Priestia megaterium: one gene and its partner. The protein of the gene in region 1 interacts with the protein of each later gene in a pairwise test. Links are inferred from orthologs where the notes say so. Each region holds a gene or a part of one and is shown in the gene's direction. Other genes may lie near its edges. The genes, in order: pknB and CEQ83_RS19445.

The links.
Region 2: the proteins of pknB (region 1) and CEQ83_RS19445 interact in binary tests that used the Bacillus subtilis proteins (3 or more experiments, as listed by UniProt). The link is inferred for Priestia megaterium from one-to-one orthologs.

The regions. Positions count from the first base shown.
Region 1 is NZ_CP023317.1:4,003,920-4,009,736, reverse strand. Bases 2,006-4,962 are described here. They hold pknB (Stk1 family PASTA domain-containing Ser/Thr kinase), read left to right. Parts: upstream 2,006-2,439; coding sequence 2,440-4,485; downstream 4,486-4,962. Other genes in these bases: rsgA (ribosome small subunit-dependent GTPase A), read left to right, coding at 4,499-4,962; CEQ83_RS20495 (Stp1/IreP family PP2C-type Ser/Thr phosphatase), read left to right, coding at 2,006-2,434. Also shown: 16S rRNA (cytosine(967)-C(5))-methyltransferase RsmB, read left to right, coding at 1-592; dual-specificity RNA methyltransferase RlmN, read left to right, coding at 595-1,686; more of CEQ83_RS20495, read left to right, coding at 1,691-2,005; more of rsgA, read left to right, coding at 4,963-5,380; rpe (ribulose-phosphate 3-epimerase), read left to right, coding at 5,383-5,817. UniProt on the Bacillus subtilis protein: Protein kinase that is responsible for triggering spore germination in response to muropeptides, signaling bacteria to exit dormancy.
Region 2 is NZ_CP023317.1:3,780,582-3,798,308, reverse strand. What follows is about bases 6,532-9,393. They hold CEQ83_RS19445 (serine/threonine protein kinase), read left to right. Parts: upstream 6,532-7,476; coding sequence 7,477-8,310; downstream 8,311-9,393. Other genes in these bases: CEQ83_RS19435 (phosphatase PAP2 family protein), read left to right, coding at 9,303-9,393; CEQ83_RS19440 (sporulation protein), read left to right, coding at 8,297-9,067; CEQ83_RS19450 (hypothetical protein), read left to right, coding at 7,216-7,470; CEQ83_RS19455 (DUF2515 family protein), read right to left, coding at 6,532-7,098. Outside these bases: ablB (putative beta-lysine N-acetyltransferase), read left to right, coding at 1-188; kamA (lysine 2,3-aminomutase), read left to right, coding at 256-1,668; CEQ83_RS19490 (YokU family protein), read left to right, coding at 1,683-1,961; dat (D-amino-acid transaminase), read right to left, coding at 1,997-2,842; CEQ83_RS19480 (acyltransferase family protein), read right to left, coding at 2,964-4,001; CEQ83_RS19470 (YozE family protein), read left to right, coding at 4,410-4,625; CEQ83_RS19465 (hypothetical protein), read left to right, coding at 4,856-5,542; CEQ83_RS19460 (YozD family protein), read left to right, coding at 5,808-5,978; more of CEQ83_RS19455, read right to left, coding at 6,037-6,531; more of CEQ83_RS19435, read left to right, coding at 9,394-9,929; CEQ83_RS19430 (hypothetical protein), read left to right, coding at 10,176-10,499; CEQ83_RS27250 (hypothetical protein), read right to left, coding at 10,551-10,703; deoD (purine-nucleoside phosphorylase), read left to right, coding at 10,898-11,602; CEQ83_RS19420 (SulP family inorganic anion transporter), read left to right, coding at 11,817-13,265; CEQ83_RS19415 (FtsW/RodA/SpoVE family cell cycle protein), read right to left, coding at 13,511-14,677; CEQ83_RS19410 (hypothetical protein), read left to right, coding at 15,344-15,889; and 3 more genes.

The DNA.
Region 1 (5,817 bases):
AGCAGAAGAGCTGATTTTAGATAGCTGTGCTGCACCGGGAGGAAAATCAACTCATATTGCAGAGCAGCTTAAAAACAGTGGTAGAGTTATTTCCTTGGACATTCATGACCATAAAGTAAAGCTGATTGCCCAGCAGGCAGAGCGTCTGCATCTTACCAATATTGAGCCAACGGTTCAAGACAGCCGCAAAGCCGGTGAACAGTTTGATAAAGAAATGTTTGACCGCATTTTAGTAGATGCCCCGTGCTCAGGTTTTGGTGTGATGAGACGTAAACCTGATTTGAAATATACAAAAACTGAGCAGGATGTAAAGCAGCTGGCGCGTATTCAACAAGATATTTTAAATGCGGTTGCGCCTTTATTAAAAAAAGGTGGGACCCTCGTATATAGTACATGTACAATCGATCGGGATGAAAATGGGGATGTTGTAGCAGCATTTTTAGCAGATCATGCTGATTTTCAAAAAGACGAAACGCTTGCTGCACGCATGCCGCAAAGACTTAAACAAAACGTAAAACATGGTGAAATTCAATTGCTGCCAGATGCACAAAGCGATGGATTTTATATTGCATGTTTACAGAAGAAGGTGTAAAAATGGAAGAAGTAGCTAAAAGAAAAGCAAAAGCAGAAGAAAAAACGCAAAAACCATCTATTTATTCATTAGAAATGCACGACCTAGAAAATTGGTTAGTGGAACATGGTGATAAGAAGTTCCGTGCTAAACAAATTTTTGACTGGTTATATGTTAAACGCGTAACGGACTTTGACGATATGTCAAACTTATCTAAAGGATTACGTGAACAATTAAAAGACAAATTTGCATTAACGACATTAAAAACAGTTGTTCAGCAAACGTCTGGAGACGGCACGATGAAGTTTTTATTCGAACTCCATGACGGTTATACGATTGAAACGGTGCTTATGCGTCATGAATACGGAAATTCTGTCTGCGTAACAACTCAAGTTGGCTGTCGCATCGGCTGTACGTTCTGTGCGTCTACTCTTGGAGGTTTAAAGCGTAACTTAGAAGCTGGAGAAATCGTAGCGCAAGTAGTAAAAGTACAAAAAGCGCTAGATGAACAAGGAGAACGCGTGAGCTCTGTCGTAATTATGGGTATTGGGGAGCCATTTGATAACTATGATGAAATGATGCGCTTCTTAAAAACAATTAACAGTGATGATGGATTAAATATTGGTGCACGTCATATCACAGTATCGACAAGTGGAATCATTCCAAAAATCTATAAGTTTGCTGATGAAAAAATGCAAATCAATTTTGCGATTTCACTTCACGCTCCAAACAATGACATCCGCTCACGCTTAATGCCGATTAACCGCGCGTATAAACTTCCTGATTTGATGGAAGCCATTAAATATTATACGGATAAAACGGGAAGACGTATTAGCTTTGAGTATGGTCTATTCGGAGGAGTAAACGATCAAGTAGAGCATGCGGAGGAATTAGCGGATTTGATTAAAGACGTTAAATGTCACGTGAACTTGATTCCGGTAAACTATGTGCCTGAGCGTGATTATGTTCGTACACCGCGTGAACAGATTTTTGCATTTGAACGTACGCTTAAAAAGCGTGGCGTTAACGTGACTATTCGACGTGAGCAAGGTCATGACATCGATGCAGCTTGTGGCCAATTACGTGCGAAGGAGCGTAAAGAAGAGACGAGGTGATTGTATGGCAACTGTCTTCATGACAGACCGAGGGAGAGTTAGACAACACAATGAAGATAACGGAGGGGTATTTTTGAACCAACATAATCAGCTGCTTGCAATTGTGGCTGATGGTATGGGAGGTCATCGAGCTGGCGACATCGCCAGTGAGATGGCGGTTCAAAAATTGCAAATAGCGTGGGAAGAAGCGAACAAAGTAACGTCTCCTGATGAGGCGACGCAGTGGATTCGTACGCATGTTTCCCAAATTAATCAAGATATTTATCGGTATGCTCAGGAGCATGAAGAGTGTAAAGGCATGGGTACGACAGTTGTACTTGCTTTATGCGCCGATACGTTTTGTGCGATTGGTAATATAGGAGACAGCAGGTGCTATATTTCCAATGAATATGGATTTCAACAAGTAACAGAAGATCATTCTCTTGTGAATGAACTCGTAAAAAATGGTCAAATCACAAAAGAAGATGCTGAACATCATCCGCGAAAAAATATCTTATTGCGAGCACTAGGTACCGAAGAAAATGTTAGTTTAGATGTAAAAACAATTGAAGTGGAAAAAGAAGATCGATTATTATTATGTTCAGATGGACTGACAAATAAGGTAACGGAACAAAAGCTGAACGAAACGTTATCAACAAGTTCATCACTTCACGAAAAGGGTACGAGCCTGATTCAATTAGCAAATGAGCTTGGTGGAGAAGACAATATTACACTTGCAATTGTGGACTTTACATCTGAAAGTGGGTGAGAGTGTTGCTAATAGGTAGACGGCTAAACGACCGTTATAAGGTATTGCAAGTAATTGGTGGAGGCGGAATGGCAAACGTCTATTTAGGTCGCGACATGATTTTGGATCGTGATGTGGCAATTAAAGTGCTTCGTTTAGACTTTGCAAGTGACGATGCGTTTATAAAGCGTTTCCATCGAGAAGCTCAATCTGCTACGAGTATTGCTCATCCTAATATTGTCAGCATTTATGATGTTGGAGAAGAAGAAGATATTTACTATATCATCATGGAATATGTACCGGGTATGACATTAAAGCAATACATTCTGCAAGAATCACCATTATCTCTTGATAAAGCCATACATATTATGACGCAGATTACATCAGCTATTGCCCATGCTCATCAGTACGGAATTATTCACCGGGATATTAAGCCTCAAAATATTTTAATTGATCATGATGATACCATTAAAGTTACTGACTTCGGCATTGCCGTAGCACTAAGTTCTACAACCATTACGCATACTAATTCTGTTTTGGGCTCTGTTCATTATTTATCTCCTGAACAGGCAAGGGGAGGGCTTGCGAATAAGCGTTCTGATATTTATTCGCTTGGCATCGTCCTATTTGAATTGCTAACGGGTCGAGTCCCTTTTTCTGGGGAATCGGCTGTGTCAATTGCATTAAAACATTTACAGACAGAAACACCTTCTCCAAAAAGGTGGAATCCATCTATCCCTCAAAGCGTGGAGAATGTTGTATTAAAAGCAACAACTAAAGATCCATTTTACCGATACAGTTCCGTCGAAGAACTCGAAGCGGATTTACAGTCTGCTGTTCATCCAAATCGTTATAATGAACAAAGATTTACGGTGCCTGATGATGAAGAAGTGACAAAAGCCATTCCCGTTATTAAGGAGGATTTTGTTGAATCCGAAGAAACGCACGTACCTGTGAGAAAACCACCTCACTTAGAGCGCGAAGAACAAGAAGAAGAAGAAGTAAAGCCGAAGAAAAAAAAGAAGAAAAAGAAAAAAGGCAAAAGCAAGCTGATTGTAACGCTTGTTTTAATTTTTTTGCTGCTGGCAGCTGCTAGCGTAGCCGCCGTTACATTCATTCCGGCTTTATTACTGCCAAAAGACGTAAAGGTTCCTGATTTACATAATCAAGATTATGAATCAGCTGTAACCGATTTAGTTTCTTTAGGCTTTAAAGTGAAGAATCCTAAAGATATATCTGATAATGAGGTGGAAGAAGGCGACGTGGTTAAAACGATGCCAGAAGCGGGAGACGTGATCAAAGAAGGCTCTAACGTCATTATTTATCGAAGTACAGGAAAGAAAAAAGAAGGATTTAACCGGTACATTGGAAGAAGCTTTACGGAAGTAAAAAGTCTGTTAGAAAAGCAGAATTATAAAGATATCCAATCCATCGAAGTTGAAAGCACAGAACCAAAAGGCAATATTACAGATCAGACGCCTAAAGAAACCGAACAAGTCGTGCCGGAAGATACAACGGTTACTCTATGGGTAAGTAAAGGTCCGCCGAAGATTGCATTAAAGGATTTCTCGGGCTGGACGGAAAAAAGCGTAAAAGATTATGCATCAGATGAAGATATTGAAGTGGACGTAAAAACAGCGTATTCCGACACTGTTGAAAAAGGTCTTGTGATGTCTCAAAAGCCTGCAGCGGAGCAGAGTATTGAGCAAGGTGATAAGCTCACCATTACGGTCTCAATGGGCAAAGAGCCAAAAGCTCCTCAAACGGTGTCAGTGGATGTTACCATTCCGTATAAAGAAGAGGCTGACACCGAAGCAAGCACGGAACAAGGCGACGCAACGGAAACAGGCGATGCCACTGAAACAGAAGAGGAAAAGCCAAAGCCGCAAAAAGTACAAATTTATATCGAAGATGCAGATAACGATATGTCGGTTCCTGCTAAAGAACTAACGATTACTGAAACAACAAAAGAATCATTCGATGTTTTAGTTGATGAAAATGAAAAAGCGTCTTATAAAATTGTCCGAGACGGGGAAGTTATTGAAGAAAAAGACGTTGAATATCCAGAGTGATAGGAGTGAGGTTATGCCAGAAGGAAGAATTATTAAATCCCTTAGCGGATTTTATTATGTTCTTCATGACGGACAAGTAACGCAATGTCGAGGACGAGGTGTTTTTCGTAAAAAGAAGGTAACGCCTTTAGTCGGTGACAATGTAGTATTTCAGGCGGAAAATAAGCTTGAAGGATATATACTTGAAATTAAAGAACGTAAAAATGAATTAGTTCGTCCCCCAATTTCAAATGTTGATCAGGCGCTGCTTGTTTTTTCAGCGATTGAACCTGATTTTAGTACAATGCTTCTTAACCGATTTTTAGTGTTAGTGGAGTCTAATCATATTGAACCTATTATTTGTATTTCAAAAGTAGATCTTTTATCACAGCAACAAAAGCAAGAAATCGAGCAATATGCCGAAGAATATCGTAAAATAGGATATGAGGTCATTTTAACGTCGACAGTCACAGAAAAAGGCATGGAACAAATTCAGCCGTTATTTGAAGATCGCGTAACGGTTATTGCTGGACAGTCAGGTGTAGGTAAATCTTCACTGCTAAATACGCTTAAACCAGAGCTTGAGTTAAAGACAAATGATATTTCAATGTCACTTGGAAGAGGAAAGCATACAACACGTCATGTAGAACTGATTTCGTTTGGTGAAGGTTTAGTAGCTGATACGCCAGGCTTTAGCTCACTGGAATTTTTAACGTTAGAAGTAGAAGAGTTGACCGATTGTTTTCCTGAAATGTCGCGTTTGAGTGAACAGTGTAAATTTCGAGGTTGTTTGCATGTGAAAGAACCAAAATGTGCGGTGAAAGAAGCATACGAACAAAAAGAAATTCCGAGTTATCGCTACGAACATTACTTGCAATTTATTGAGGAAATTAAGCAAAGAAAGCCGAGGTATTAAAAATGACAAAAATCGCACCTTCCATTTTATCTGCCAATTTTTCAAAGCTTGCTGAAGAAATTCGTGAAGTTGAAGCAGGTGGAGCAGACTACATCCATATAGACGTTATGGATGGCCATTTTGTTCCTAATATTACAATTGGACCGCTTATCGTTGAGGCTGTACGCCCTGTCACAACACTGCCATTAGATGTGCATTTAATGATTGAAAACCCAGATCAATACGTTCCAATGTTTGCAAAGGCAGGTGCTGATATTTTAACGGTACATGCTGAAGCGTGTACTCATTTGCACCGCACCATTCAATTAATCAAAGAGCACGGTATGAAAGCAGGCGTTGCTTTAAATCCTGCAACGCCAATTGACGTGGTAAAGCATATCTTAGAAGATATCGATCTTATTTTATTAATGACGGTGAACCCAGGCTTTGGAGGACAA
Region 2 (17,727 bases), 220 kb from region 1 along the record:
CGGAGCTAAAACAGAGGCATATTTTTTGTGCATACACAATAGCGAGAGCGCTTTCATTTGGGATGAATGCCGCTTTTCATCAGCTTGGGTATACCTATACGGGACGGTTAACGAATAATTGTTACATTTATAAATCGTTAGAAGATATGAACGTATGGGTGAAGGATCTATCAAAAAGTAAAGGATGAGAAATAATTAACCAATTTATGGGCTGTAACATATAACAATAGTAAATCTTCATAAAGGAGCGATTGTATGTTATATGATTTATATAAGCCGTCCCGACATTGGAAAGATATCGAATTATGGAAAGATGTGCCCGAGGAAAAGTGGAACGATTGGATTTGGCAATTAACAAACACAATTCGAACGCTAGATGATTTAAAAAAAGTCATTAATTTAACTCCTGAAGAAGAAGAAGGAGTGCGCATTTCAACCAAAACCATTCCGCTTAATATTACGCCTTACTATGCATCTTTAATGAATCCAGATGATCCTCGCTGCCCCGTCCGTATGCAGTCTGTTCCGGTTGGCCAAGAACTTCATAAAACAAAATACGATCTAGAAGATCCGCTAGATGAAGACGAAGATTCTCCAGTGCCAGGATTGACTCATCGCTATCCGGATCGCGTTTTGTTCTTAGTTACCAATCAATGCTCCATGTACTGCAGATACTGCACTCGAAGAAGGTTTTCAGGACAAATTGGAATGGGCGTTCCAAAAAAACAGTTAGATGCTGCGATTGCTTATATCGCCAAAACACCTGAAGTGCGAGATGTACTCATTTCAGGCGGTGATGGCTTGCTGATTAATGACAACATTTTAGAATATATTTTGAAAAATTTAAGAGCTATTCCCCACGTGGAAATTATTCGAATTGGCACCAGAGCACCCGTTGTGTTTCCCCAGCGAATAACGGAAAATTTATGTGCCATTTTAAGAAAATATCATCCAGTGTGGTTAAATACTCACTTTAATACATCCATTGAAATTACGGAAGAGACAAAAAAAGCATGTGAAATGCTTGTCGATGCAGGCGTTCCAGTTGGCAATCAAGCGGTTATTTTAGCTGGGATTAATGACAGCGTAGCTATCATGAAAAAGCTTATGCACGATTTAGTAAAAATACGCGTTCGTCCTTACTATATTTATCAATGTGATTTATCAGAAGGAATTGGGCATTTCCGCGCACCTGTTTCCAAAGGGCTTGAAATTATGGAAGGGCTGCGAGGTCATACGTCTGGCTATGCTGTTCCAACGTTTGTTATTGATGCGCCAGGAGGTGGAGGAAAGATTGCCGTTCAACCAAACTATATTATTAGTCAAAGCGCAAGTAAAGTTGTTCTGCGAAACTTTGAAGGCGTGATTACGACGTATCCGGAGCCAGAAAGCTATGTGCCTGGGCGTGCAGATGATTATTTTCGAGCTGTTTATCCAGAATCGGATGCTAAAGATTCTTCCATCGGCATCTCGGGTCTTATGAATGATGCTCAATTCAACCTTGTACCGGAAGGGTTAGGGAGAGTAAAAAGACGTAAAACATATGAAAGTGACAGTGCTCACGAAAGCCTAAAAGACAAACGTGAAAAAAGAGATGAATTAAAAGATAAAAAGTTTAAAGCTCAATTGAAAAAAGACGGTAAAAGCGACGATGCTCCATCATCTTAAGGAGGTCCTGTAATATGACTGTTCAATGCGCATGGTGCGAAGAAGAAAAAGCGGTAGAAACAACCAATACCGCATACTGGGAATTGCCAGATGGAACGAGAAGTATCGAAATTACTCATATGCCATGTATCAGCTGTTCAGGTTGCGGGATGTCATATCAAGAAGAAGAGATCATAGAAGAAGTGGAAACACAGCTGCTTCTTGTCGATACAAAAAAACTTGATGAATCCATTCGGTATGATGAGCTATTAAAAGTGCCAAGATTATTAAAGCGCAACTACTTTAAATTCTAAAAATCCGCCCCTTATTTTGTAAGGGGCGGATTTTCTTATTGATAAGCCTTTGTTCCAGCAGTACGTAGGCTGTATGCGTGCTTTAAAGCTACTGTAACAGGACGAACAGTTGGAAGTTCGACTTCGTCTATTTTCGAAACGGGCAAAAGACCAACGGACGTGCTCGTAATAAAAACTTCATCAGCGTCTTTTAAAAAGGAAGGAGTCATATTTTGTTCTCGGATTTGAATGGCTTGTTCCTGCGCACATTCCAGTACGTTAGCGCGCGTAATACCGGATAGAATTTTTCTTGTGGCAGGAGTCGTGAACAAGACGTTGTCTTTTATCGCAAATACATTGCTGCTCGACCCTTCGGTTATGTATCCGTCTTTTACTAAAATAGCTTCTTTGCACCCTTTAGAAGCCGCAGCTTGTTTGGCCAGAAGGTTAGGAAGTAGGTTCAATGATTTGATATAGCAATTAGCCCATCGTTCGTCTTCCAATAGAAGAGTGGAAATGCCTTTTTCATAGGCTTCTTCAGGTGTTTGGCGAGGATGGCGTATTGTGAGTGCTAATTGTGCAGGTACATCAGGAAATAAATGATTTCGAGGAGCAATCCCGCGCGTAACTTGAATATAAATATCAGCGTCTTTTAACGTTGATTTTTCCATTCCTTGACGAATGATGTCCTTTAGTTCCTGTCTTGAAACCGGCAGTTCAATAAAGATTGCCTTTGCACTTCTTTCTAAGCGGTCTAAGTGACGTTCAATCGAAAACGGAACTCCTTTGTATACACGAATAAATTCATAAACACCGTCTCCAAACTGGTGACCGCGTTCATCAATTGGAATAACAGCCTCGTTAATATCTCTAAACTCTCCAGCATAATATGCTAATTCCATCTTGAAAAACTCCCTTCCTTTAGATATTAAAACGTTAACATAAAATTCAGCAAAATGAAATTATTTACTTGGTTTCTCTAAAGAAAATGAAAAAAGTCATACTCCTAAAGGAGTATGACTTTTATGAAAACGTACGTTTGAATGCTAATGAAAATTTCTGAATGGCTTTTTTAGGTGTAACAAACTGAACGATGAGCTTGGTACCGGTGATGAACCAATCGACAATACGGCTGCCAAGAAGCATCGTTACTAAAATGGACAGTGCGATTAAGACGATAATACCCCATGATGTTGGCTCTAGACTTTTTGAGAAGTCAGTTGTAAAGAACCATTTTAAAATGAAGCCGTGCAATAAATACACGTATAGTGATCGCTGTCCAATGCTTGTTAAAGCAAAACCGCGCGTTGGAATTAAAGCCATAAAGGCAAAAGATACAAGAAAAGCAATTCCATAGTGAGAAACGCGCATTAAAAATTCGGCCACATTGTCGTACGTGTTCGTTCCATACAGCATATCTGTGTAAGCCGTGTCGTCTAAGAAAGAATAGCTTCCAATTAATGTAACTAGTAATACGATGGATGCAATGATTCGATTTCGCGCTGTCAAAAGATTTGTAAAAGGCTCTTGTCGCTGTGACAAATAGTAGCCTAAAAGGAAAAACGGGAAGAAGACAAACATTCTGCTAATGCTTAGAATTTTATCAAATCCGTCAATATCAATGAAGCCCATTGCAAGTCCAAGCGAAATAGAGACAGTTAAGCTAATCCACATTGGGAATTTTGCAAAGAAAGGAAGCATTAATTTCCAAAAAATTAAGCTCAGTAGAAACCACATTGCCCATCTAGGAACCAAATATTGAAGCGTGTACGTTTCATCTGTATAAAGCACACTATAATAAAGAGTATAGATCGTTTGGAAAGCTAAGTAAGGAAGAGCCACCTTTGTAAATATTTTTTTGTAATATCCTTTTTTATGGAAATTTTTCGAGAAATAACCTGCTAGTAAAATAAAGACAGGCATATGGAAAATAAAGATAAAGTGATAAATGGACAGCATTCCGCTGCTATCTGTTCGGTACGGAGAAATCATGTGCCCAAATACAACTAAAAAAATTAATACGAATTTAGCATTATCAAAGTAAGCATTTCGAGTATTCATAGTATTATTTTTCCTCAACATATGCTGATGTAAACCTCCCACCAACAAGATTTATTTAAATGGCGATTATTGTTAGAATAACCTTTCACTACGGAATTAAAACATGAATTCTTCTTTTTTGCAATTACATAAAGGCTTGAGAAACCTGTCGAATCAACGCTTTTGTTATAAAAACGATGTGTTTTTGTTACAAATGTCTTTTTGAAAAAAGAAAAATATTGATATAACAATATTTATTCGTTACGCTAATAGTGAAATTTGTTTTGCAACTGTAACATGAATTTAATATTTTTTGTCCAGTAAAACACTCATATTGCAGTGTTCGACATCTACATATCACAGAAGAAAGTTGTAGATTTCTTGAAAAAATGATAGAAAAGATACACATACCGCTGGAGGGGGAGTACGATGAAATCCTTTTATCACTATATAATGAAATTCCGATCAAATAAAAAACATGATCGAATGGGAGAGTTTGCGCGAAGTGCTTATGATGATCACAGCTTCCCGAAATCTTCAACAGACTATGACGAACTGAGTTCTTATTTAGAGCTCAACGGACATTATTTATCAAGTATGACCGTATTTGATGAAGCATGGGAGCTTTATCAAAATAATGCGTGAGAAAATAAAAAGAGGCTAGAACAACAGTATTTTAGTTGAAGGAAGATCCGAACGATGAATCGTTCGGATCTTTTTATTTTCCTTAGCCTGTACAATAAGCAGAAAAAAATGATAGAGGGCAATAGATAATAAAGGCTTGGTTCTAAAGATGTTATACTTCCCCTTTTTTAGTTACTGCATATAATATTGTAACTTTTCAGTAGGTGTATGTTTACTAAGGAGGTGCGACGATGGCAGGGAAGAAAAAACCTAAATACGGAATTGGTGAAACAGTCGTTGTAACAATATACGGGACCGTTGGCACTATTACCGATATAAAAGTGATGGATGGGATTTTTGTATACGAAATCAACCATAGTGAAGGTCTTTTTTTAGAAGATACAATTGAGCTTCTAGAAGAATATGAAGGTCAAATATTAGTACAGGAAAGAGTAGAGCTTGAATATAAATTTTTCTTCGGCGATATCGTCCAGGTTTTTAATTATGGAAAAGAGTTATTTAAAATCATTGGTATTCGAACAGAAATATGGCGTTATAAAGAGGATTCATGGGAAGATATTGTCTATGAATTGTCACGTGTAACAGATGGAGAATGGCTTGAGGCTAGTGAAGAAGAACTCATTCTCGTAACTCCTCATGAGGAAACAGAAAATTACGCTCAAAGTGTTGATATGTTGTATTTAGGTAAAGAAATTAAAAAGACGGAGTTGCTACCAAAGATGAAAAAACAAAACGGTTCTGAAAAAGAAGAAGTGAGGTTAACTAAAGAAAAGCATGAGATTATAAACGGTCTTTTAGATGTGTACAATGATTATAAATTTTTGTATGAGCTTTTTGAAGATGAAGAATACGCTGAAGTCATGAACTTAGTGCTGAAACATTTAAAAAAGATAGCAAAATCCGAACAAGGAAAATAGCAGGTAGATGCCTAATAAATAAAAGATAGCCGAGATAGATCATCACATCTCTCTTAGCTATCTTTTATTGTGTATACGGCGATGGTAATGAAAAAAGAATGGGTATAATTACCTTTCTATTTAAACTGCTGAAATTTTAGACATACTATTGCCAAATTGTTCATAAATGTGTATAAGGTAAAACTTCAAGGAGAAGATGGAGTGAACCTATTTTTAAGAAAAATAAGGTACGCTAATCCGTTCAAACGGGATAAGGAGTGATATTGTGAAAGAAATCGAAGTGGTCATTGATACGGAAGAAATTGCGGAGTTCTTTTACAATGAACTAGTCAAGCGAGGCTATGTTCCCGCTGAAGAAGAGCTAGGCGAATTAGCGGATATAACTTTTGATTATCTCATTGATAAATGTATTATTGATGAGCAAGATGAAGAATAAAAAGATAGATACATCTGTAACGACGGGGAAACTCGTCGTTTTGTTTATGAGACAGCGGTTATGAAAAAGGATTAGCAGCTTTTATAGCGGATTGCACTTTTATATGATGCTGAAGGGGAATTTTTTTAACTGAAGAAGCGGGAATAGAGTCAAGAAGAGAAAATATGCTTTCGTCTTCAAACCAATCTTCTTTTCTTAAAAAAAGATGTACGCGGTCTCCCCAGCTCATAGTTAAAGTCGGGCTATAGAGCTTTTTGGAATGAGTTCTGTCATTTGTAAATATATCTGAATTATAATCGCTTCGAGACCCTGTATGAGGGTGTTTAAGGCTAAAGGTATAAATAGCATCATGCAAGTTTGAATAAAAAAGAAGAACGTATAGGGTTTTTCCCACTTCAATCCGTCTTATCACAGACTCAAAATGGTAGACTTTCGTTCCACATAAATCAATTTTATTACCTGAATAATAGGGAAAGACGATTTGAGTCATACCGAGAAAATTTTGAGTGTGAAACTGCCAAGAGTTAAGAACATCACGCTGAAACTCTTTTTTAAAGAGAACATTTTTTTCGATATGATACTGTTCGTTCACAATCAGGGCTATTGATAAGAGCGTTTTGTTTCTGTGCTGCCAAAAGTCATTCCAAACAGCTTTCATAAAAGAAGATATGTGAAAGGCGGGGAGTAAATGAAACAGATTGCTGTTTTGCTCTTTGCTTTTTTCATAGAGTAACAGCTGAGCGTAAGCATCATGAAATATCGCTGAGTTGGAATGTTCTAAAAACAAGAAGTATGCGTGCTGTTTCTCTGATGAAAGCAGGGATTTTATTAAGGTAGTGGAGAGATCTGTCATATAATAGCCGCCGTTTCGTGAAACTAAGTGTGCTAAAAGAGCCCAGTGAATTTCAGGGTGTTTTTGATAATAGTCCAAATAAGCTTGTGTACGTGTAACATTGTTTTGATTAGCTTTTTTTACTTTTCTTCGAATTTCTTTAATCCATTTTACATCTTCTCCAATAAAAGAGAGCGGGAGAATAGCAGGAGGTTTGTGCTGCATCATCTGCTGCAGACGAAGAACATCCTCCAATCTAATGAGGGGATTTGTGTCAGTAGAAGTCATGTTAAGCCTCCTTTGAAACGTTTAACTATTTTAAAAAAGGGTAAGGGACTTTTTGAAACCTTTATAACATTTCGTACGTATAAAGGGTAACAAATGTTAAGAAAAGAGGTTTTCTTTATGTTCAGAAAAATATTTGAATCATTAACTGGATCTAAACATCGCCGCTACAGCAGCAGTGATCGACACTACCGACGTCCACGCCACTACAGCAGCAGTGATCATCATCACAGACGTCCGCGTCACCATAGCAGCAGTAGCGATTATAAACGAAGCAAATATTATGACAGCCACAGTCATTCAAAATATGGTCATCACCATTACAAGCGTAAACGCAAAAGCGGAAGCTTCTTCTCAAGCTTTTTCTCAAGTTGATTTGGAATGAAAAATCGAATGTTCAAACACTTTCATCGCTGGCTAGTTGACCGTCCTTTTAAAAAAGGAACAGTCATTTGTGAGCGCTATGAAATCATAAATGTACTGGGAATGGGGAGCTATGGTATAACATATGTTGCTAGTGACATTGTGCAACAAAAAGAGGTAGTAATAAAGCAGCTCCGCAAAACGAAGCAGCGCACGCCTCAGGGGCTGAAGTCTTTTCATTATGAAGCAAAACTGCTGTCTCAACTAGATCATCCTCAAATTCCTTCGCTGTATGAAGCTGTTGAAATAGATGAAGGGTGTTTTCTAGTGATGGAGTTGATTCAAGGAAAAACGTTTGAAGATTTAATTTTTGAAGAGAAGCGCGTATATACAGAAGAAAAAGCGCTTGACATTTTACTTGATATTCTAAAAGTAGTTTCCGTTATTCATGAGCAAGGAATCGTTCACCGTGATCTTCGTATTCCAAACATTATTGATGTTAACGGGACCATCTATGTTATTGACTTTGGTCTTGCAAGATTTTTGGGAGCTCATGAAGAAACAAGCAGCCTTATAGAAGAACAGCAGTTTATGAGACAAACATCGGTTGCAAGCGATATCTATGCGCTTGGTCATTTTCTTTTATTTTTATTGTATTCTGGTTATGAGCCGACGGATAAACAAGAAAAAAGCTGGGAACAAGAGCTAAGCTTGTCGGCGCCCATTAAAACCATCATTCAAAAAATGCTGAGAGCAGATGAAGCGTATGAAAGTATTAAAAGTTTACAAAAAGACATTTATGACTATATAAATAGTAAGAACTCGGGGAGGGAAAAGCATGGCGCTATTTAATAAAGCGTTAGCCCGCATTGGAATTGGTGCAGCGCGAGTGGATGCTAAGCTTGTCAATGATGAATTTCGTGCTGGTGAAACGATTGAAGGGATTGTTGAAGTGTACGGCGGAAATGTTGAGCAGAAAATTGACAGCATCTATCTGCGTCTATTCACAACCTATGTAAAAGAAAGAGACGATAAAAAATACAAGCAGGACATTGAACTTAATACGTTTAAGATTAACGACCCGTTTACGATCCAACCATCTGAAACCAAGTCTATTCCTTTTACCTTTCAGCTGCCTGATGATACGCCTGTTACATTAGGGAGAACCCGAGTGTGGGTGGCGACGAGCCTCGATATTAAAGATGCGGTTGATCCGTCGGATATTGATCATGTAAAAGTGCTCCCTAACCTTATGGTAACAAGCACAATTGAAGCGATGGAACAGCTTGGCTTTCGCTTGCGCCAAGTCGAGTGCGAAGAAGCTCCTCGCAGGATGAGAAAAAGACTTCCTTTTGTTCAAGAATTTGAATTTGTTCCAAGCGGTGGAGTGTACGCTGGGAAAGTAGATGAAATTGAAATCATCGTGCAGCCGAGCGGCTTACATGACTACGATTTATTTATAGAAGTAGATCGACGGGCCAGAGGGTTTGGGGGGTTTTTATCTGAAATGCTGGATGCAGATGAGTCGCTCGTTCATGTTCATGTTTCTGAAAAAGAAATTCCTCAGTTAAAAAATAGATTAACCAATATTATTTCACGCTATAGCTAACGTGCATAGCTCTCCTTTATTTTTCGTATATTAAAGACAGTAAAAAGAAAGGAGAGAGGTATATGCCGCAATCAAAACAAACGAAAAAAATAAATGCAAAAGAGGAATTTTCGGCTGAATTTGTCGTTCATCAAGCTCCCAAGCCGGAAGACTATATTCAGCCAAAACGTGTGAATAAGTAAAGCATGTAGCACGCTACATGCTTTTTCTTTTAATAGGTTGGAGGAAATAAAAAATGGTAAATCGCACTACAAAATATTCTCTATTTATTGTATCGCTTTTAGCTTTCTTTTTACTCATTTTATTTACGTTTAATACACCTTGGGTGAAACAGCTTGACTTTAATGTACTTCATACCATTGAAGGATGGAGGACGGATACGTTAACACCCATCATCATATTTATAACAACTGTAGGATCTTGGTATGTCACTGCGCCAATATGGTTTGCCATTATAGTATTTCTTCTTTATAAACGAAAAGGATTGCTCGCTTTATATATCACGCTTGTTTTTTGGGGAGTTCGCGCTTTAAATTGGGGATTGAAGGAGATTTTTGCAAGACCAAGACCTGATTGGAGTCAAGTCGTTCCCGCCTCTCACTATAGTTTTCCGAGCGGACATGCCATGAACTCAATGGCGTTTTACAGCGGAGTGCTTTTGTTAATATGGATGTATACAAGAAGCAGGGCTATTAAAACGGCAGCTGCATGCGTAATTGCTATTATTATTTTATTAATTGGATTTAGCCGTTTGTATTTAGGCGTACACTTTTTAACGGATATACTAGCAGGATATTGTGTAGGACTTGCTTGGTCATTAGGAGTCTACCTCCTTTCTAAGCGCCTATATAACCAAAAATAGGAGCAATGGTTACATTTTTTTCGTTAATATTTCATTTTGTTTAAGTAGGTCTATTGATTCATCCATTCAAAAACAACTAATGATAAAATGGGAAACAAATATTTTATGTACATGTTTAATAAGGAGAAACTAGTAATTTCGACAAAAAACGTTTTGATTCGATAAAGGATTTTCGGATTTTATCACTAATTATATAAGAATACATAACGTAAAAGAGTAAATACTTGCTTTTGGGTGGAGGGAAGAATGTTGAGTGTGTGGACCACAATAAAAAAACAATTTAATATTAGCACAGAATATGATGTAACCATTATGCAAACAGAAGAAAAAGGCGAAAAGCGCGGATATAAGCCTGTCCATCGTCTAACGATTACAGCATTCGATCATCAAGACGCTGCAACACAAGTATTTCAGATGTTTAATATTGCTGATAATTTGCCAAAAGATTGTGATGCGAGATTTATTAGCACAGGCGATATTTTGTTAATTGATGAAGGTACTCGAGGGAAGTATTACTACAAGCTATGGACAGACGGATGGCAAAAAGTGAATCGCCTGCATGTACGTTAAACATAAGGTAAAAGCGACCTATCTGGCCGCTTTTTATTTATATGTTGACTCTTAGTAATCACGAGTATGATGACCAGGGCCATTTTTTCGGTTTGTTGCTGAATATTCATCTCCATGGGCTTCATGTTCTGCTATAATTGCTTCTTTTGGAATGTGATTATTCTTTTTAGGCGAATTAATTCGGTTGCGATGTTTTTTCCCCATACATATCACCTCAGCTAAAGTTAGTAAATCCCTTGCGCTATTAGCGTACCCTTATATAAAAAGACATACTACGCCATTTTTTGGGCAGTATGTCTTTTTATTTTTGACGCATAATGTTAGAAGTAAATAGACATGCAAGGGATACAATATGGTATAGTGAAAGCGTAAGATTTTTTACATATAGGAGGTACGAAATGAGCGTACATATTGGGGCAAAACAAGGTGATATTGCAGAAACAATTTTACTTCCAGGTGATCCACTTCGTGCAAAATACATTGCAGAAACGTTTTTAGAAGATGTAACTTGCTATAACGAAGTGCGCGGTATGCTTGGATTTACAGGAACATATAAAGGAAAGCGCGTTTCTGTTCAAGGAACGGGAATGGGTGTACCATCGATTGCTATTTATGTAAATGAACTAATGAATGAATATGGTGTTCAAAACCTAATTCGCGTGGGTACATGCGGAGCAATCCAAAAAGATGTAAAAGTACGTGACGTTATTTTAGCCATGTCTTCGTCAAGTGATTCACAAATGAACCGCGTTAAATTTGGTCCTATTGACTACGCACCGACAGCTAACTTTGATTTATTAAAGCGCGCTTACGATGCAGGTGTTGAAAAAGGCCTTCAGTTAAAAGTAGGAAGTGTATTTACATCTGATCAATTTTACAATGAAGACGGCCAGCTAGAAAAATTAGCAGCTCACGGCGTATTGGCAGTTGAAATGGAAACGACGGCTCTGTATACGCTAGCGGCTAAATACGGCCGTAATGCTTTGTCGGTTTTAACAGTAAGTGATCACATCTTCACTGGTGAAGAAACAACGTCAGAAGAACGTCAAACGACGTTCAACGATATGATTGTTGTTGCGCTTGAAGCAGCAATTAATGAATGAACATAATTTCATTTATTTGCTGAATGGAAGCGAAATGCTGCCGCGTAACAAATAAAAAGACGAGAAGCAATCAAGCTTCTCGTCTTTTTATTTGCGAAAATTAATTGTTTCCAAATAGGAAATTGTATGGTACGATTTGATACGTTAAAAACGGCCTTGATTTTCGTGAAAGTCGAAAATCGTATAAAAAATTCATAAGAGGTGATAAACCATCATGATGGCAAGTATTAAACAGCAGTGGTTTTCAAATGTTCGAGCAGACATTTTGTCAGGGATGACAGTTGCTCTTGCGCTTATTCCAGAAGCCCTTGCTTTTTCCATTATCGCCGGTGTCGATCCTATGGTTGGTCTGTATGCATCTTTTTGTATGGCAATTGTGATTGCTTTTACAGGTGGAAGACCAGCTATGATTTCAGCTGCAACAGGAGCAATGTCTTTATTGATGATTAACTTAGTCAAAGATCATGGCATTGAGTATTTATTTGCAGCTACTGTTTTAACCGGAATTATTCAAATTTTACTTGGTGTTTTGAAAGTAGGAAGGTTTTTATCGTTTCTTCCTCAAACAGTGATGATTGGCTTTGTAAATGCGCTCGGTATTTTGATTTTTACCGCACAGCTTCCGCATTTTGAAGGAGCAAATTGGATGATGTACGCAATGGTAGCCGGAACGCTGCTCATCGTCTACTTATTTCCGCTCATGACCAAGGCAATACCATCTCCGCTTGTTGCGATTGTCTTGATGACGATTGTAGCGATTGTCTTTCATTTAGATTTAAAAACGGTAGGAGATATGGGGAATATTACGCGTTCATTGCCGGTTCTTCACTTTCCAAAGGTTGATTTATCAGTGGAGACACTGCTCATCATTTTACCTTATTCGCTTCCTTTGGCGATTGTAGGCCTACTTGAATCTATGCTAACGGCAACGGTACTGGACGAAATTACAGATACGCCTTCGAATAAAAATAAAGAAGCGCGCGGTCAAGGCATTGCTAATATTGTAACAGGTTTCTTTGGAGGAATGGCTGGCTGTGCCATGATTGGACAATCTATGATTAATGTAAAATCAGGGGGACGTGGAAGGTTATCTACCTTAGTCGCCGGAGTCTTTTTATTGTTCTTAATTATGGTGCTTGGCGATGTTGTTAAACAAATTCCAATGGCTGCTCTTGTAGGCGTTATGTTTATGGTAGCTGCCGGTACATTTGATTGGCAGTCCCTTAAAGACTTAACGAAATATCCGCTATCGGATGCCATTGTAATGGTTGTTACGGTGGTTATCGTATTGTTTACACATAACTTAGCATTAGGAGTAATGGTAGGTATTGTTTTAAGTACGATTGTATTTGGCTGGAAGATGGCTAAAATCAAAACAACTTCACAAAAAGAAGGCAATATGAAGCAATACAGGGTTTCAGGGCAATTATTTTTTGCTACCATCAGTTTCTTTATGGATGAATTTCAGTATGAAACAGACCCAGATACCATCATTATTGATTTTAGTTCTTCTCATATATGGGATCAATCGGCCGTGATCGGCATCTCAAAAATTATCGATAAGTATGAGCGATTGAATAAAAAGGTTATTGTAAAAGGATTAAATGAAGACAGTAAAAAAATCGTTAGGCAGATTGGCTTAACGTCGCTGTCGAACAAGTAAAAAAGGTGTGCAGTAGCACACCTTTTTTACTTGTTTCGTTTTAGTAGCTGTATGAGCCAGGTGGAAAAAGAAGTTGTAGATGAAGGTGCGGATGTCTGTTTTAACAAAATAGCATAGGCTTTGCGACGATATTGGTAATCAAGCATGCATATCTACTCCTTTTAAAACAGATTTTGAAAGCGTTTTCTTTATTGTAGCATGCTTAATAGGGAGATAAAAGAAAAAAGAGAGACCATTGTCTCTCTTTAATCATTTCCAAACATATAGCGTTTGTGATGCCATGAGATTCCAAACATCAGACCCATTGCAAACATGTTCCCCATCAGTGAACTACCTCCATATGAAATAAAAGGAAGTGGAATTCCGGTAATAGGTAAGACTTGAATGGTCATACCGATATTTTGAAATACGTGGAACGTAAGCATTGAAATAACGCCTACACATAAGTAAGAATTGAATTCATTTTTTGTTTCAAGCCCTAGCTTGATCAAGTAATAAACGAGTACGAAGAAAAGACTAATAACAATGCTGGCGCCTATAAAGCCAAACTCTTCTCCAATAACCGCAAAAATAAAGTCGGTCTGTCCTTCTGGCAAATAGACAACTCCATTTCCGATCCCTTTACCGTTTACCATTCCTGACCCAATCGCATCTAACGATTTCTTTAAATGATAGCCCTCTCCGGAACTATACGACTCAGGATCAAGCCAAGAATAAATACGTCCAAATTGGTATTGCTTAACCCCTAAATACTTTTCTAATAAGTTAGGTGCATAAACAACAAGTCCCAAAATAACAGAACCAACCGCTGTAATACCTAAAAATGCAGGCGCGATGATTTTCCAGCTTACGCCTGAAACAAATACAAGTCCAACTGTGATTGCTAAGAACACAAGAGCGGTACCTAAGTCAGGCTGCTGCATGATTAACAATAAAGGTAAAGCAAGTACAGCGCCTAGTTTACCAAGCAGTAAAAAGTCTTCTCTTACTGTTCGGATACGATATTTTTCATTGTGTTTAACAATGACCGTACTCAGTGTGATAATCAAAAACACTTTCATAAACTCTGATGGCTGCAACGAGAAGCCGGGAAGTGTGAACCAACTTTTTGCCCCGTTAATTTCTCTGGCAATACTTGAAGGAGCCACTAGTAAAAGAAGCAATAAAAAGTTCCCAAATCCATAAAAAACCCACGTTAGCTTTTGAAGCTGATCGGAGTCAAAACGCATGACAAATCCTATAATCACCATTCCAATAATATAAAAAACAACTTGTTGCGCTACGAAGTTCTTATCATACTGCCCAATTTTTTCAGCACTATGGATTGCCACAACGCTTACGCAAAACAATAGGAAGATTAGGAAAGCCAAGTTCCAGTCAAATCTACTAACATTTCTTTGATTTTCACCCATATTATTCACCTGTCACTATTAAATCTCATTCTTTCTTTATGATAAAAGAAAAATGCTGGTTTTTAATGCAAAGTCGATTAATGAAGAGTCGCACTAACCCCGCTTTGCAGTTTTTGCTTTGAATATAGACTTGCTAAAAGTAAGAAAAGATATGTCGCAAGCTGCGTTACCATACAGCCTTTTATTATACATGAATTATTCTATAACATAAATAGGAGAAATGATAACAATTTCTTTTTTCTAAAAACTCTATTTGTAAGGATTGATTCAATTCATCTTCTTTATCTCCTTAAAGGTTAATATGAAAACATACTATAGGAATTTATCTTTTTTTGCACGTGAAAAGATAAAGAAACGTGTATATATATAACGAAAGAAAGGGGCAAATAGTTTCATATGAACGACTGAAAAATTCTAAACTGCGAGGACTAAATCTAGCAAGCTATACATATGAATAATAGTAAAGGTAAGAGAAAGTGTTCTACACTATCTTTTTCTACATGCAGACATTCAACTTCTTAGCTCCCTACAAGTAAACAGTCATAGTCTACTTTCTTACTGATGAACGTATGGAAGGCATGGGGTAGATTACCGAATAAGAGACACAGGATATTAGGAAAATAATAGATAGAGATTAATAGAATCATAACGTAGAGAGGTGTGTTTATGATTATAGGGGCAAGTTTGACAGCATTTTTATTATTATGGTGGACAATTTTTTATAGCGGGCGCTACCATCATTATGTTTCAGAGCCTGTTGGCAAAAGAATTTCCCTTCACGTAGGAATACATGTTACCTTAGTGGTTGGAGTGAATGCATGTCTCTGGCTTGAGCAGCCGCTGCTTTTTTCTAGCATTTTAGCAGGGTGTGCAGGACTAGGAGCCGGATGGTTTGTGGGGATTCCTTTTTCGGTAAAAAGTATTTTAAGCGGAATAATGGGGGGCATAGGAACGAGTGTTAGTTTTTATATCTCTATGAGTATGTGGATAGATCAATTTAACTCGCTGTCTTTTTTATTGATAGGAACGAGCGTTATTTTTAGCGGAAGCTCGTTATTTCAAGTGTTAAAATCGATTCCGTCATTTGAAAAGGTACTGGTGAAAATGTGGGTTCAACATCCTTTTCTGATAGCGCCTATTTTGATTACCGTATTTTGGCTGTATAATTTTATTGAAAAGTATTTTCCGCAAGCAGATCCAACACGCAAGTAGTTTCCGTGTTGGATTTATTACTTTCTCCCATAAGGCTCCTCTTTAAGCTTACCAAGTTTGACATCGTTCAATTAGTCTATAGAAGGTAAAAGTAGACATTCACCTATCTTCATTATGATGCATATTGTAACGTAGCAAGCATTATAAAGGGGGAGTGCGTATGTATCCATATCAATACGATCCACGTTTTCAAAATTTGTTTCCACCTGGAGGAGGCCAAGGGTTTCCGTCGTTTCCACCTGGAGGAGGAGGTCAGGGCTTTCCGCCGCCGCCACCTGGAGGAGGAGGTCAAGGCTTTCCACCATCGCCACCTGGAGGAGGGGGCCAAGGGTTTCCGCCGCAGGGAGGAGCGCAGCCGCCTTCAAGTCCGCCGCCAGGTTTTACACCTGCACCAAAGCTAGGTTCAGGAGGTCCATCACTTTATGCTGTTGATCCAGGCGCTATTTCAGGATGCCTATACCGATACACCTATATATGGCCGAGAAATGGTCGACCTTACTGGTTTTACCCAACCTTTGTAGGCAGACGCTCAGTTGCAGGATATCGCTGGACAGGATCTTTCTGGGTGTATGCTGGGGTAGATGTGAATCAAATTCGAGAATTTCAATGTGTATAAAACTCCGCTTGCGGAGTTTTTTTGTGCGAAAAGGTTGACGCATAAAAAATGACGTTATATAATAAATCTCGAATTAAAGATAATTTGTTTAGTAATATCTCGAATTGATAATAATATACACTTTTTAGGAGATGACATTTATGGCAAATGTATTATATGTAAAAGTAAATCCACAGGTTGATGAAGCATCATTTTCAACTCGTTTAGCACAGGTTTTCTTAGATGAGTATAAAACAGCAAACCCGACTGATACAGTGACAACGCTTGATCTGTATAAAGAAACAGTTCCATTCATCGATGGAGATGTTTTAGCAGCATGGGGAAAAGCTGGAGCTGGTGAAGAATTATCAGCTGTTGAGTTAGAAAAAGTAACGCGTATGGGTGAATTAGTAGAGCAGTTTTTACAAGCTGACAAAGTTATTTTCTCAGCTCCAATGTGGAACTTAAGTTTCCCTCCACTAATGAAAGCATATATTGATAACATTTTAATTGCAGGAAAAACGTTTAAATATACTGAAAATGGTCCAGTAGGATTAGCTTCAGATAAAAAGGTAGTATTACTAGAAGCTCGTGGAGGCGTGTATTCAGAAGGCCCTGCGGCAGAGCTAGAATTTACTCAAAGCTATTTACGTACAGTAATGGGATTCATTGGTGTTCAAGATTTCCAACTGGTTGTTGCAGAAGGCATGGCTTACACGCCAGCAGAAGCAGACAATATTCTAGCAAAAGCATCTGAAAAAGCAAAAGAAGTTGCGTCAACGTTCTAATCTCAAGAGGCTGGGACAAAAGGATTTTAGACGAAGTGAAAAACGAACCACTGATCAAGATGTTTGATTAGTGGTTCGTTTTTTTTGTTACGGTGAACGTAGGTTTCATGTTTGTAAGTCTTTCTAGCAGTTGATTGGAGGGCAAGCCGAAGACTCCTGCGGGAAAAGCGGAATAGGTGAGACCCCACAGGAGCGTATGCGACGAGGAGGCTCAGCATCCGCCCGCGGAAAGCGAAGTCGTGCACGGAAATCAACTGCGGTGTCAAAAGCGGTTCGGCTCATGTATACGAGTTATTCGTCTTTAGATTGGATTCATTTGTTTATGTCTTAACCTCTTTTTTAGGTTTAAAATTTAATATCCACCCTTCAAAAGATGTATAAAGGGTTACATGAAGTGCGGCATAGAGAACGCACTTCTTATGAAAACACGCATACATTTTTATTTACAAGACAAA